2 regions of the Promicromonospora sp. NPDC050880 genome follow, and region 2 is predicted to be linked to the other one. Evidence: predicted binding sites of a transcription regulator. Region 2 holds the regulator's gene; the other holds the start of a gene.
What was found. The regulator LexA, encoded in region 2, represses DNA repair genes until DNA is damaged. The targets are predictions, from matches to a motif close to TCGAACANNTGTTCGA.
Positions count from the first base shown of each region.

Region 1: the regulator LexA is predicted to act here: its motif matches at 2,137-2,152, upstream of ruvA (Holliday junction branch migration protein RuvA).

Region 1 covers NZ_JBITFV010000006.1:25,232-29,634, reverse strand. Annotated here, with positions in the region: gene pdxT (pyridoxal 5'-phosphate synthase glutaminase subunit PdxT) at 1-604, shown strand, start outside; gene ACIBBF_RS12405 (YebC/PmpR family DNA-binding transcriptional regulator) at 687-1,448, shown strand; gene ruvC (crossover junction endodeoxyribonuclease RuvC) at 1,494-2,060, shown strand; gene ruvA (Holliday junction branch migration protein RuvA) at 2,170-2,796, shown strand; gene ruvB (Holliday junction branch migration DNA helicase RuvB) at 2,789-3,880, shown strand; gene yajC (preprotein translocase subunit YajC) at 4,019-4,403, shown strand, end outside.
Region 2 covers NZ_JBITFV010000004.1:156,277-160,679, forward strand. Annotated here, with positions in the region: gene ACIBBF_RS09795 (hypothetical protein) at 1-332, shown strand, start outside; gene ACIBBF_RS09800 (DUF5302 domain-containing protein) at 429-641, opposite strand; gene nrdR (transcriptional regulator NrdR) at 758-1,228, opposite strand; gene ACIBBF_RS09810 (LysM peptidoglycan-binding domain-containing protein) at 1,348-1,788, opposite strand; gene lexA (transcriptional repressor LexA) at 2,040-2,813, shown strand; gene ACIBBF_RS09820 (L-lactate dehydrogenase) at 2,931-3,920, opposite strand; gene ACIBBF_RS09825 (ATP-dependent DNA helicase) at 3,930-4,403, opposite strand, start outside.

The DNA.
Region 1 (4,403 bases), on a different contig from region 2:
GCAGGGCGACGTCCGCGAGCACCTGGTAGCCCTCGAGTCCGTGGGCGCGCGCGCCGTGACCGTGCGCCGGCCCGCCGAGCTGACCGCCGTGGACGGTCTCGTGCTGCCCGGCGGCGAGTCGACGACGATCGACAAGCTGCTGCGGATCTTCGAGCTGCGCGACCTGTTGCAGACCCGCATCAAGGAAGGCCTGCCGGTGTACGGCTCGTGCGCGGGGATGATCCTGCTCGCCGACCGGATCCTGGACGGCACCGCGGACCAGCAGACGGTCGGCGGGATGGACGTGGTGGTGCGGCGCAACGCGTTCGGCCGGCAGGTCGACTCGTTCGAGACGGACCTCGAGTTCACGGGCATCTCGGACGCCGGGGACGGCGGACCGGTGCGCACCGCGTTCATCCGCGCCCCCTGGATCGAGGAGGCCGGGAGCGACGTCGAGGTGCTCGCGCGGATCCCGGCTGTGGATACGCAGGGCCGTCCGGTGGCGGCCGCCGGTAGAATCGTCGCAGCACGGCAGGGGCCGCTGCTCGCCACCGCGTTCCACCCCGAGATCACGGGGGACACGCGCGTGCACGGGTTGTTCGCCGGCATGGTTGCGGGCGGCTGAGCGGTCGTCCCGCTACCGTTCGACGCCACTGCACCAGTCACCGCACACGAGTCACCGTAAACGCAAGGAGTCAGGTAAAGGCATGTCAGGTCACTCCAAGTGGGCCACGACCAAGCACAAGAAGGCCGCGATCGACGCCAAGCGCGGCAAGCTCTTCGCCAAGCTGATCAAGAACATCGAGGTCGCGGCGCGCACGGGCGGCGGCGATCTCGCCGGTAACCCGACGCTGTTCGACGCGGTCCAGAAGGCGAAGAAGTCGTCGGTCCCCAACGACAACATCGACCGTGCGGTCAAGCGCGGCTCCGGCGAGGGCGCCGACGCCGTCGACTACCAGACGATCATGTACGAGGGCTACGGCACCAACGGCATCGCCGTCCTCGTCGAGTGCCTCACCGACAACAAGAACCGCGCCGCCTCCGAGGTGCGCCTGGCGTTCTCCCGCAACGGCGGCAACCTTGCCGACCCGGGCTCGGTGTCGTACCTGTTCTCCCGCAAGGGCCTGGTCGTGGTGCCCAAGGCCGACGGCGTCACGGAGGACGACGTGATGCTGGCCGCCCTCGACGCGGGCGCCGAGGAGGTCACCGACCAGGGCGAGGTCATCGAGGTGCTCAGCGAGGCCACCGACCTGGTGCAGGTGCGCACGGCCATCCAGGAGGCGGGTATCGAGTACGACTCCGCCGACGTGATCTTCCACCCCTCCATGCAGGTCGAGGTGGACGTCGAGGGCGCCCGCAAGATCATGCGCCTCATCGACGCGCTCGAGGACAGCGACGACGTGCAGAACGTCTACGCCAACTTCGACGCGAGCGACGAGGTCATGGCGGCCCTCGACGACGAGGAGTAGGCGAGCCTGCCGGGCCCCCGGGGGCGCGCGTGAGAGGGTTCCTCCGTGCGCGTTCTCGGTGTTGACCCCGGTCTGACCAGGTGCGGCGTCGGTGTCGTCGACTCGCTGCCGGGTCGCCGGGCCCGGATGGTCGCGGTCGGGGTGATCCGCTCCGACGCGGACCTGTCCACCGATCTGCGGCTGCTGAAGGTGGCCGAAGGCCTGGACGCGTGGCTCGACGAGCACGTCCCCGACGTCGTGGCCGTCGAGCGGGTCTTCGCCCAGCACAACGTCGGCACGGTGATGGGGACCGCCCAGGCGGCGGGCCTGGCCATGGTGGCCGCGGCCCGCCGCGGCGTGCCCGTCGCGCTGCACACGCCGTCCGAGGTGAAGGCCGCGGTGACCGGCTCGGGCCGCGCCGACAAGGCGCAGGTGACGACGATGATCACCCGCATCCTCGACCTGGAGGAGGCGCCCCGCCCCGCCGACGCCGCCGACGCCCTCGCGCTCGCCGTCTGCCACCTCTGGCGGCCGTCCGGGGCCCTCCAGGGCGGCGACCGGCACGAGCTCACCCCGGCCCAGCGGGCGTGGGCCGCCGCCGAGCAGGCCGCCCGGCAGCGTCCGCGGCGCTGACCCTTCGGCCTCCCCCCTGCGCCGGCTCCCGGCGGCGTGCCTGCCCGGGAACGCGGCCCCGCGCTTGTTAGGCTCCTCGCACGAACGTTCGATCGTGAAAGGGGAGCCCGTGATCGCCTCGCTGACGGGGACCGTGGCCCACGTGGGCCTGGACCGCGTGGTGGTGGACGTCGGCGGCGTCGGCTACCTGGTGCATGCCACGCCCACCACGCTCGCCGGGCTCCGCGTCGGCGAGACGGCGCGTGTCGCCACGAGCATGGTGGTCCGCGAGGACTCGATGACCCTCTACGGGTTCGGCGACGCCGACGAGCGTGACGTGTTCGAGGCGGTGCAGACGGTCTCCGGCGTCGGCCCGCGCCTGGCGCTCGCGATGCTCGCCGTGCACACCCCGGACGCGCTGCGCCGCGCCGTCGCCACCGAGGACCTCGCCGCGCTGACCCGCGTGCCCGGCATCGGCAGGAAAGGCGCCCAGCGCATCGTGCTGGAGCTCGGCGACCGCCTGGGCCCCGCCTCCGGCAGCGCTCCGGCGGAGGCCGCGACCGCTGCGGCGACGGTCGCCGGCGACCACACCGAGCGGGTCGTCGAGGCACTGACGGGCCTCGGCTGGCCGGCCAAGCAGGCCGACGACGCCGTCGCGAAGGTGCTCGCCGAGGCGGGGGCCGAGGTCGTGGCCGCCGACGAGGTCGCCACCACGCTCCGCGCCGCGCTGCGCCTGCTGGGAGGCCACCGTGGCTGACGTCTCCACCGACACGGGAGGCGCCGGCGGCCGGATCGTCGCGCCCAGCGCCGACGAGGTGGAGCGGGCCGCCGAGGCCGCGCTGCGTCCCAAGCGGCTCGACGACTTCGTGGGCCAGCAGGTGGTGCGCGACCAGCTCTCCCTCGTGCTCCAGGCCGCCCTGGCCCGCGGCAACCCGCCCGACCACGTGCTCCTGTCCGGCCCGCCGGGCCTCGGCAAGACCACGCTGGCCATGATCATCGCGGGCGAGCTGGAGTCGCACCTGCGGCTCACCAGCGGGCCGGCCATCCAGCACGCCGGCGACCTCGCCGCCGTCCTGTCCTCCCTGGAGGAGGGCGACGTGCTGTTCATCGACGAGATCCACCGCCTGGCCCGCCCCGCCGAGGAGCTCCTGTACGTCGCGATGGAGGACTTCCGGGTCGACGTCGTGGTGGGCAAGGGCGCCGGTGCCTCCGCGATCCCGCTGGCGCTGCCGCGGTTCACCGTGGTAGGCGCCACCACCCGGTCCGGCCTGCTGCCCGCCCCGCTGCGCGACCGGTTCGGCTTCACCGGCCACATGGACTACTACTCGGCCGCCGAGCTGGAGCGCGTGATCCTGCGCTCCTCCGGCCTGCTCGGCGTCCACCTGGAGCACGCGGCCGCCCACGAGATCGCCGGCCGCTCCCGCGGCACGCCCCGCATCGCCAACCGGCTGCTGCGCCGCGTGCGCGACTGGGCGCAGGTGCGCGGCGACGGACGCCTCGACCTGCACGCCGCGAAGTCCGCCCTGGAGGTCTACGAGGTGGACCCCATCGGCCTGGACCGCCTCGACCGCGCCGTGCTCACCGCGCTGTGCACGCGGTTCGGCGGCGGGCCCGTGGGCCTGTCCACGCTGGCCATGACCGTGGGCGAGGAGGCGGAGACGGTCGAGACCGTCGCCGAGCCGTACCTCGTGCGCGAAGGGCTCGTGGGGCGCACGCCGCGCGGCCGCGTGGCCACGCTCGCGGCCTGGGAGCACCTGGGGCTGACGCCGCCCGCGCAGCCCGGCGCCGCCGCGGCAGGGGGCACCGCGGCCGAGGACCAGGGAACTTTGCTGGATCCCTGACGTTGTCCCTGTGGCGCCGTCCGCCGCGATCCGAGGATCAGCCCACCGCGCACTACACTGGGTTGGATCCTCGTCGTACCTGTGCGTGACGTGCGTGCGTGGCACACCCGACCCAGCAATCGAACAGGACCATCCACTGTGGACCCCTCATTCCTCATCCTCATCGCGATCCTCCTCGTGGTGATGTTCTTCATGTCCTCCCGTACCCGCAAGCAGCAGCGCGAGGCCGCGGAGTTCCGGAACAACCTCACCGTCGGGACCAAGGTCATGACCGCCTCCGGCATGATCGGCACCGTCATCGACGTCGACGAGTCCACCGACCAGGTGACCATCGAGTCCTTCCCGGGCAGCCCCACCACATGGCTCCGTGCCGCCATCGCGAAGAAGATCGACGAGCCCGTCGCCGAGGACGCGGACGACGACGACGCGGCCGATGAGGCCGACGTCACATCGAACGGCGAAACGGGAAGTACCATCAGCCCGGACGCGAACGACGTTCCCGACGACCTGTCCGGCCTGGACA
Region 2 (4,403 bases):
TTCCCGTGAATGCCGGCGCATGGTTGGTCGCCATCCTCTGGACCCTTGCCCCGTCTCCGTTCATCGACGAACACAGCCCGGTCGCCATGGTCGCTGCCCTCTACGTGCTGGCCGGGGTGCTGATGGCCGTCACCTTCGCGTCGCTCACCGCGGGTGTCGCAGGTTCACTCTTCGTTCCCGGCGCGACGCAGGAGGCTGCCCGGGAAGCCGGGCGAGAGCCTGGCGACCGACGTGCGCCCGGCACGTCGGCGGCTGGGTCCGGCGGCAGCACCGACCACACCTCGGCCGGCACTCGTGGACAGCCGTCGGCCCCCACGCGACGGCCACCGTGACATCTCCGTTGCATCGTCGTCCGCGCGGTGCTGCCCGGCACGACAAAGGCCGCCGACCTGGTCGTTCACCAGATCAGCGGCCCCCGCCACCTCGTCTCAGCCGCTCTTGCGCCGGAACATCTTCTGCACGGGACCGGTCGTCTCCGACCCGTGCACCGCGCCCGTGTTCACGTCACCCGCCGACGTACGCTGCCGGGCCGCGTTCTTGCGGTCGAGCGCTTCCTTGAAGCGCGCCTTCGCGTCCGCGCTCGGCGCGGTCGGGGTCGTGGGCTCCTGCGCCTGGTCGGCAGTGGGCTTCTCGTCCGTCACACCGATCACCTCCTTGAGTTTCGGGGGTCCCTCGATCGGGTCCGTCGTCCGGCCCCAGCCTGCACCACACCCAGCCCGGGTGCCAGCGCATTTCACCGAGCCGGGGCGCAGCCGGCTCAAGCCTGCGCGGCCGTCCGTTCCGCGCGCTCGGCGCGCAGCGACGTGATGGCGCTCTCGAAGTCCTCGAGCGAGTCGAAGGACTGGTAGACGCTCGCGAACCGGAGGTAGGCCACCTCGTCGAGCTCGCGCAGCGGCCCGAGGATGGCGAGGCCCACCTCGTAGGCGTCGATCTCCGCGCTGCCGTTGCTCCGCAGGGTCTCCTCGACGCGCTGGGCCAGGATCGCAAGGTCGTCGTCGCTGACGGGACGGCCCTGGCAGGCCTTGCGCACGCCCGCCGCCACCTTGTCACGGCTGAAGGGCTCGGTGGCCCCCGACCGCTTCACCACCGACAGGCTGGCGGTCTCGACCGTCGTGAACCGCCGGTTGCAGTTCGGGCACTGCCGCCGGCGCCTGATCGACAGGCCGTCGTCGGCGGTCCGTGAGTCCACCACGCGCGAGTCAGCGTGGCGACAGAACGGGCAGTGCATGCTCACTCCTGCGTGGTCGACCACGGACCGGAGGCCTCCGGTCGCGCCCCGACCGTAAGCGGGCAAACCACCGCCATGCAACATCGCCGCAACATTTGACGGCGAACCGTGTCCCCGGGTCACTCCTCGGGAAGAAGAAGGAGCTGACCCACCCGGACGCTACCGGACGACATCTCGTTCAGTTCCTGGAGCCGAGCCACCGCGTCCCGGACGTCCTCGCCCGGCCGGACCATCTCCTGCGCATATCCCCAGAGGGTCTCCCCCGGCTGGACCGCGTGCACCCGCACCTCGACGGGTTCACCCGGCGAGCTGGCCACCGCCGTGGCACCCCAGGTGGCCATCGGCGCCACGAGCAGCATGGCCAGCAGCACGAGCACCACGCGGCCGCGCCGCGTGATCCGCAGCCCGGCCAGGCCGAGCCGCTCCGCGACCGTGCGCGACGGCGCCTGCGCGTGGGGCCGGACCACGACCGGCCCGATCGGCCGCACCGGCGCGTAGGTCTCGGTGTACGCCGGGGTGTACGCCGGTGTGTACTGCCGCAACGGGATCACGTCCCCCATGGCCCCTCCTCGAAGAGCGAGTCGAACCTCTGTCCGTCATACACGCGTTCGTCGAACGCACGTACCATTGTGTAGCACGAGACACCGGCCGTGTCGAGACACGCTCGAACATTCGTTTGAGCCGAGCCGCTTTGTGACCTAGAGTGGGTCCCGCAGAGGAGAACATTTGTCGGAACGGGAGGGGCACGGGTATGACGGGACGGGACGAGACCAGCGACACGAGAGCCGTCGACACGGCACTTCCTGTCGACATGACAGTCTCTGGCGTCGCCACGCTGGACGCGCCGGGCGACGAGGCGGTCGCCGACGTGCACGCGATCTCGCCGGCAGACCGCCTCACCGAGCGCCAGCGCCTCGTGCTCGACACGATCCGGCAGTCCTTCGAGACGCGCGGCTACCCGCCGTCGATGCGTGAGATCGGAGAGGCCGTCGGCCTCGCGAGCCCGTCCAGCGTCAAGCACCAGCTCCAGATGCTGGAGAAGAAGGGCTTCCTGCGCCGCGACCCCAACCGGCCGCGTGCCATGGAGCTCGTCGAGCCGCTCGCCGAGCAGGTGGACAAGCCGTCGCGCGGGGAGATCCACTGGCCCGAGCCGCGGCGCAGCGGCCAGATCCACTGGGGCAGCTCGGTGCCGGACGACGCCGGCACCCCGCCGCCGTCGTACGTGCCGCTCGTCGGCCGCATCGCGGCCGGTGGCCCGATCCTCGCCGAGCAGGTCGTCGAGGACGTCTTCCCGCTCCCCCGCCAGCTCGTGGGCGACGGTGAGCTGTTCCTCCTCAAGGTCGCGGGCGACTCGATGGTCGACGCCGCGATCTGCGACGGGGACTGGGTCGTGGTGCGTCGGCAGAACGTGGCCGAGCAGGGCGAGATCGTCGCCGCCATGATCGACGGCGAGGCCACGGTCAAGACGTTCAAGCAGGCCGGCGGCCACGTGTTCCTGCTGCCGCAGAACCCGGCCTACGAGCCCATCCCGGGTGACGAGGCGCAGATCCTGGGCCGCGTCGTCGCGGTGCTGCGCAGCCTCTAGGCGCCCGCGGCGGAGCGCGGAGCGCCCGTCCGCGATCCGATCGGTTCGACCCCCCGCGGTCGAAGCCGCCGGGTCGCGGGCGGGCGCTCCGGCATCACCGGCGGTGCGCGGCCAGGCTCAGAACCCGAAGCGCCGCAGCACCCCGCGCACGCTCTCGGCGGACGCCCGCAGGCCCACCAGCTCCTCGTCCGACAGCGGCACGCGCACCGTGCCCGGGACCCCGCGGCGGTCCACGAGCGAGGGCACCGACAGGCACACGTCGCCGATCCCGTGGTAGTCGTCCAGCAGGGACGACACCGGCATGATCCGGCCCTCGTCCTTGAGCACCGCCTCGATGATCCGGGTGGCTGCGAGGCCGACGGCGTAGTTGGTGGCGCCCTTGCCCGCGATGATCCGGTAGGCCGAGTCCACGACCTCGCGGTGCACCTCGGCCCGCACCGCGGCGTCCAGCGGCGGGTGGCCGGCCAAGGGCTCCCACTCCAGCAGCGGTACCCCGCCGATCGAGGCAGAGCTCCACAGCGCGATCTCCGAGTCGCCGTGCTCCCCCGCGATGTACGCGTGCACGTTGGCGACCGCCACCCCGCAGCGTTCGGCGAGCCCTGCCCGCAGCCGCGACGAGTCGAGCACGGTGCCGCTGCCGAACATCTGCTCGCGGGGCAGTCCCGAGATCTGGAGCGCCGCGTACGTGACCACGTCCACGGGGTTGGTGACCATCAGGTAGGTCGCGTCGGGCGCGACCTCCACCAGGGGTGGCAGGATCTGGCGCATCAGGCCGATCGTTCCCTCGGCGAGGTCGAGCCGGGTCTGCCCGGGCTTCTGCTTCGCCCCGGCCGTGACGACCACGACGTCCGCGTCCGCGCAGACGGCCACGTCGTCCGAGCCGATCACGTGGGCCTGGGAGGTGAACATGAGCCCGTGCCGCAGGTCGAGCACCTCGGCCTCGACCTTGGCCCGGTTCACGTCGTGCAGCGCGATGGTGCGCGCCGAGCCACGGGTGAGCGCGGCGAAGGCCAGCGTGGAGCCGACCGCCCCCGCCCCGACGATCGCGAGCTTCGTGGTCCGGGCTGCGGGGCTTCGGTCGGCCGGGACGTCCGAGATGGCTGCCATGCGCCTAGGTTAGGTGTCCAGCCTGGCCAGCGCGGCGCGGACGAGCGCCGGATCGGTCGTGGGCCAGAACCCGGGCATCGACCGGGTGAGGAACGACGCATAGCGTGCGGTGGCGAGCCGCGGGTCGAGCACCGCCACCACGCCCCGGTCCTCCGTGCTCCGTACGAGGCGCCCCGCGCCCTGCGCGAGCAGCAGGGCCGCATGCTGGGCCGAGACCGCCATGAACCCGTTGCCGCCCGCCTGCTCCACGGCGCGGGCACGGGCCGCCTTGACCGGGTCGTCGGGGCGCGGGAACGGGATGCGGTCGATGAGCACGAGCTGGCACGACGGGCCCGGCACGTCGACGCCCTGCCAGAGGGACAGCGTGCCGAACAGGCACGTCGCCGGGTCCTGCGCGAACTCGCGCACCAGCGTGGGGAGCTGGTCGTCCCCCTGCGCCAGGATCGGCACGTCGAGTCGCTCCCGCATCGCCTCCGCCGCCGC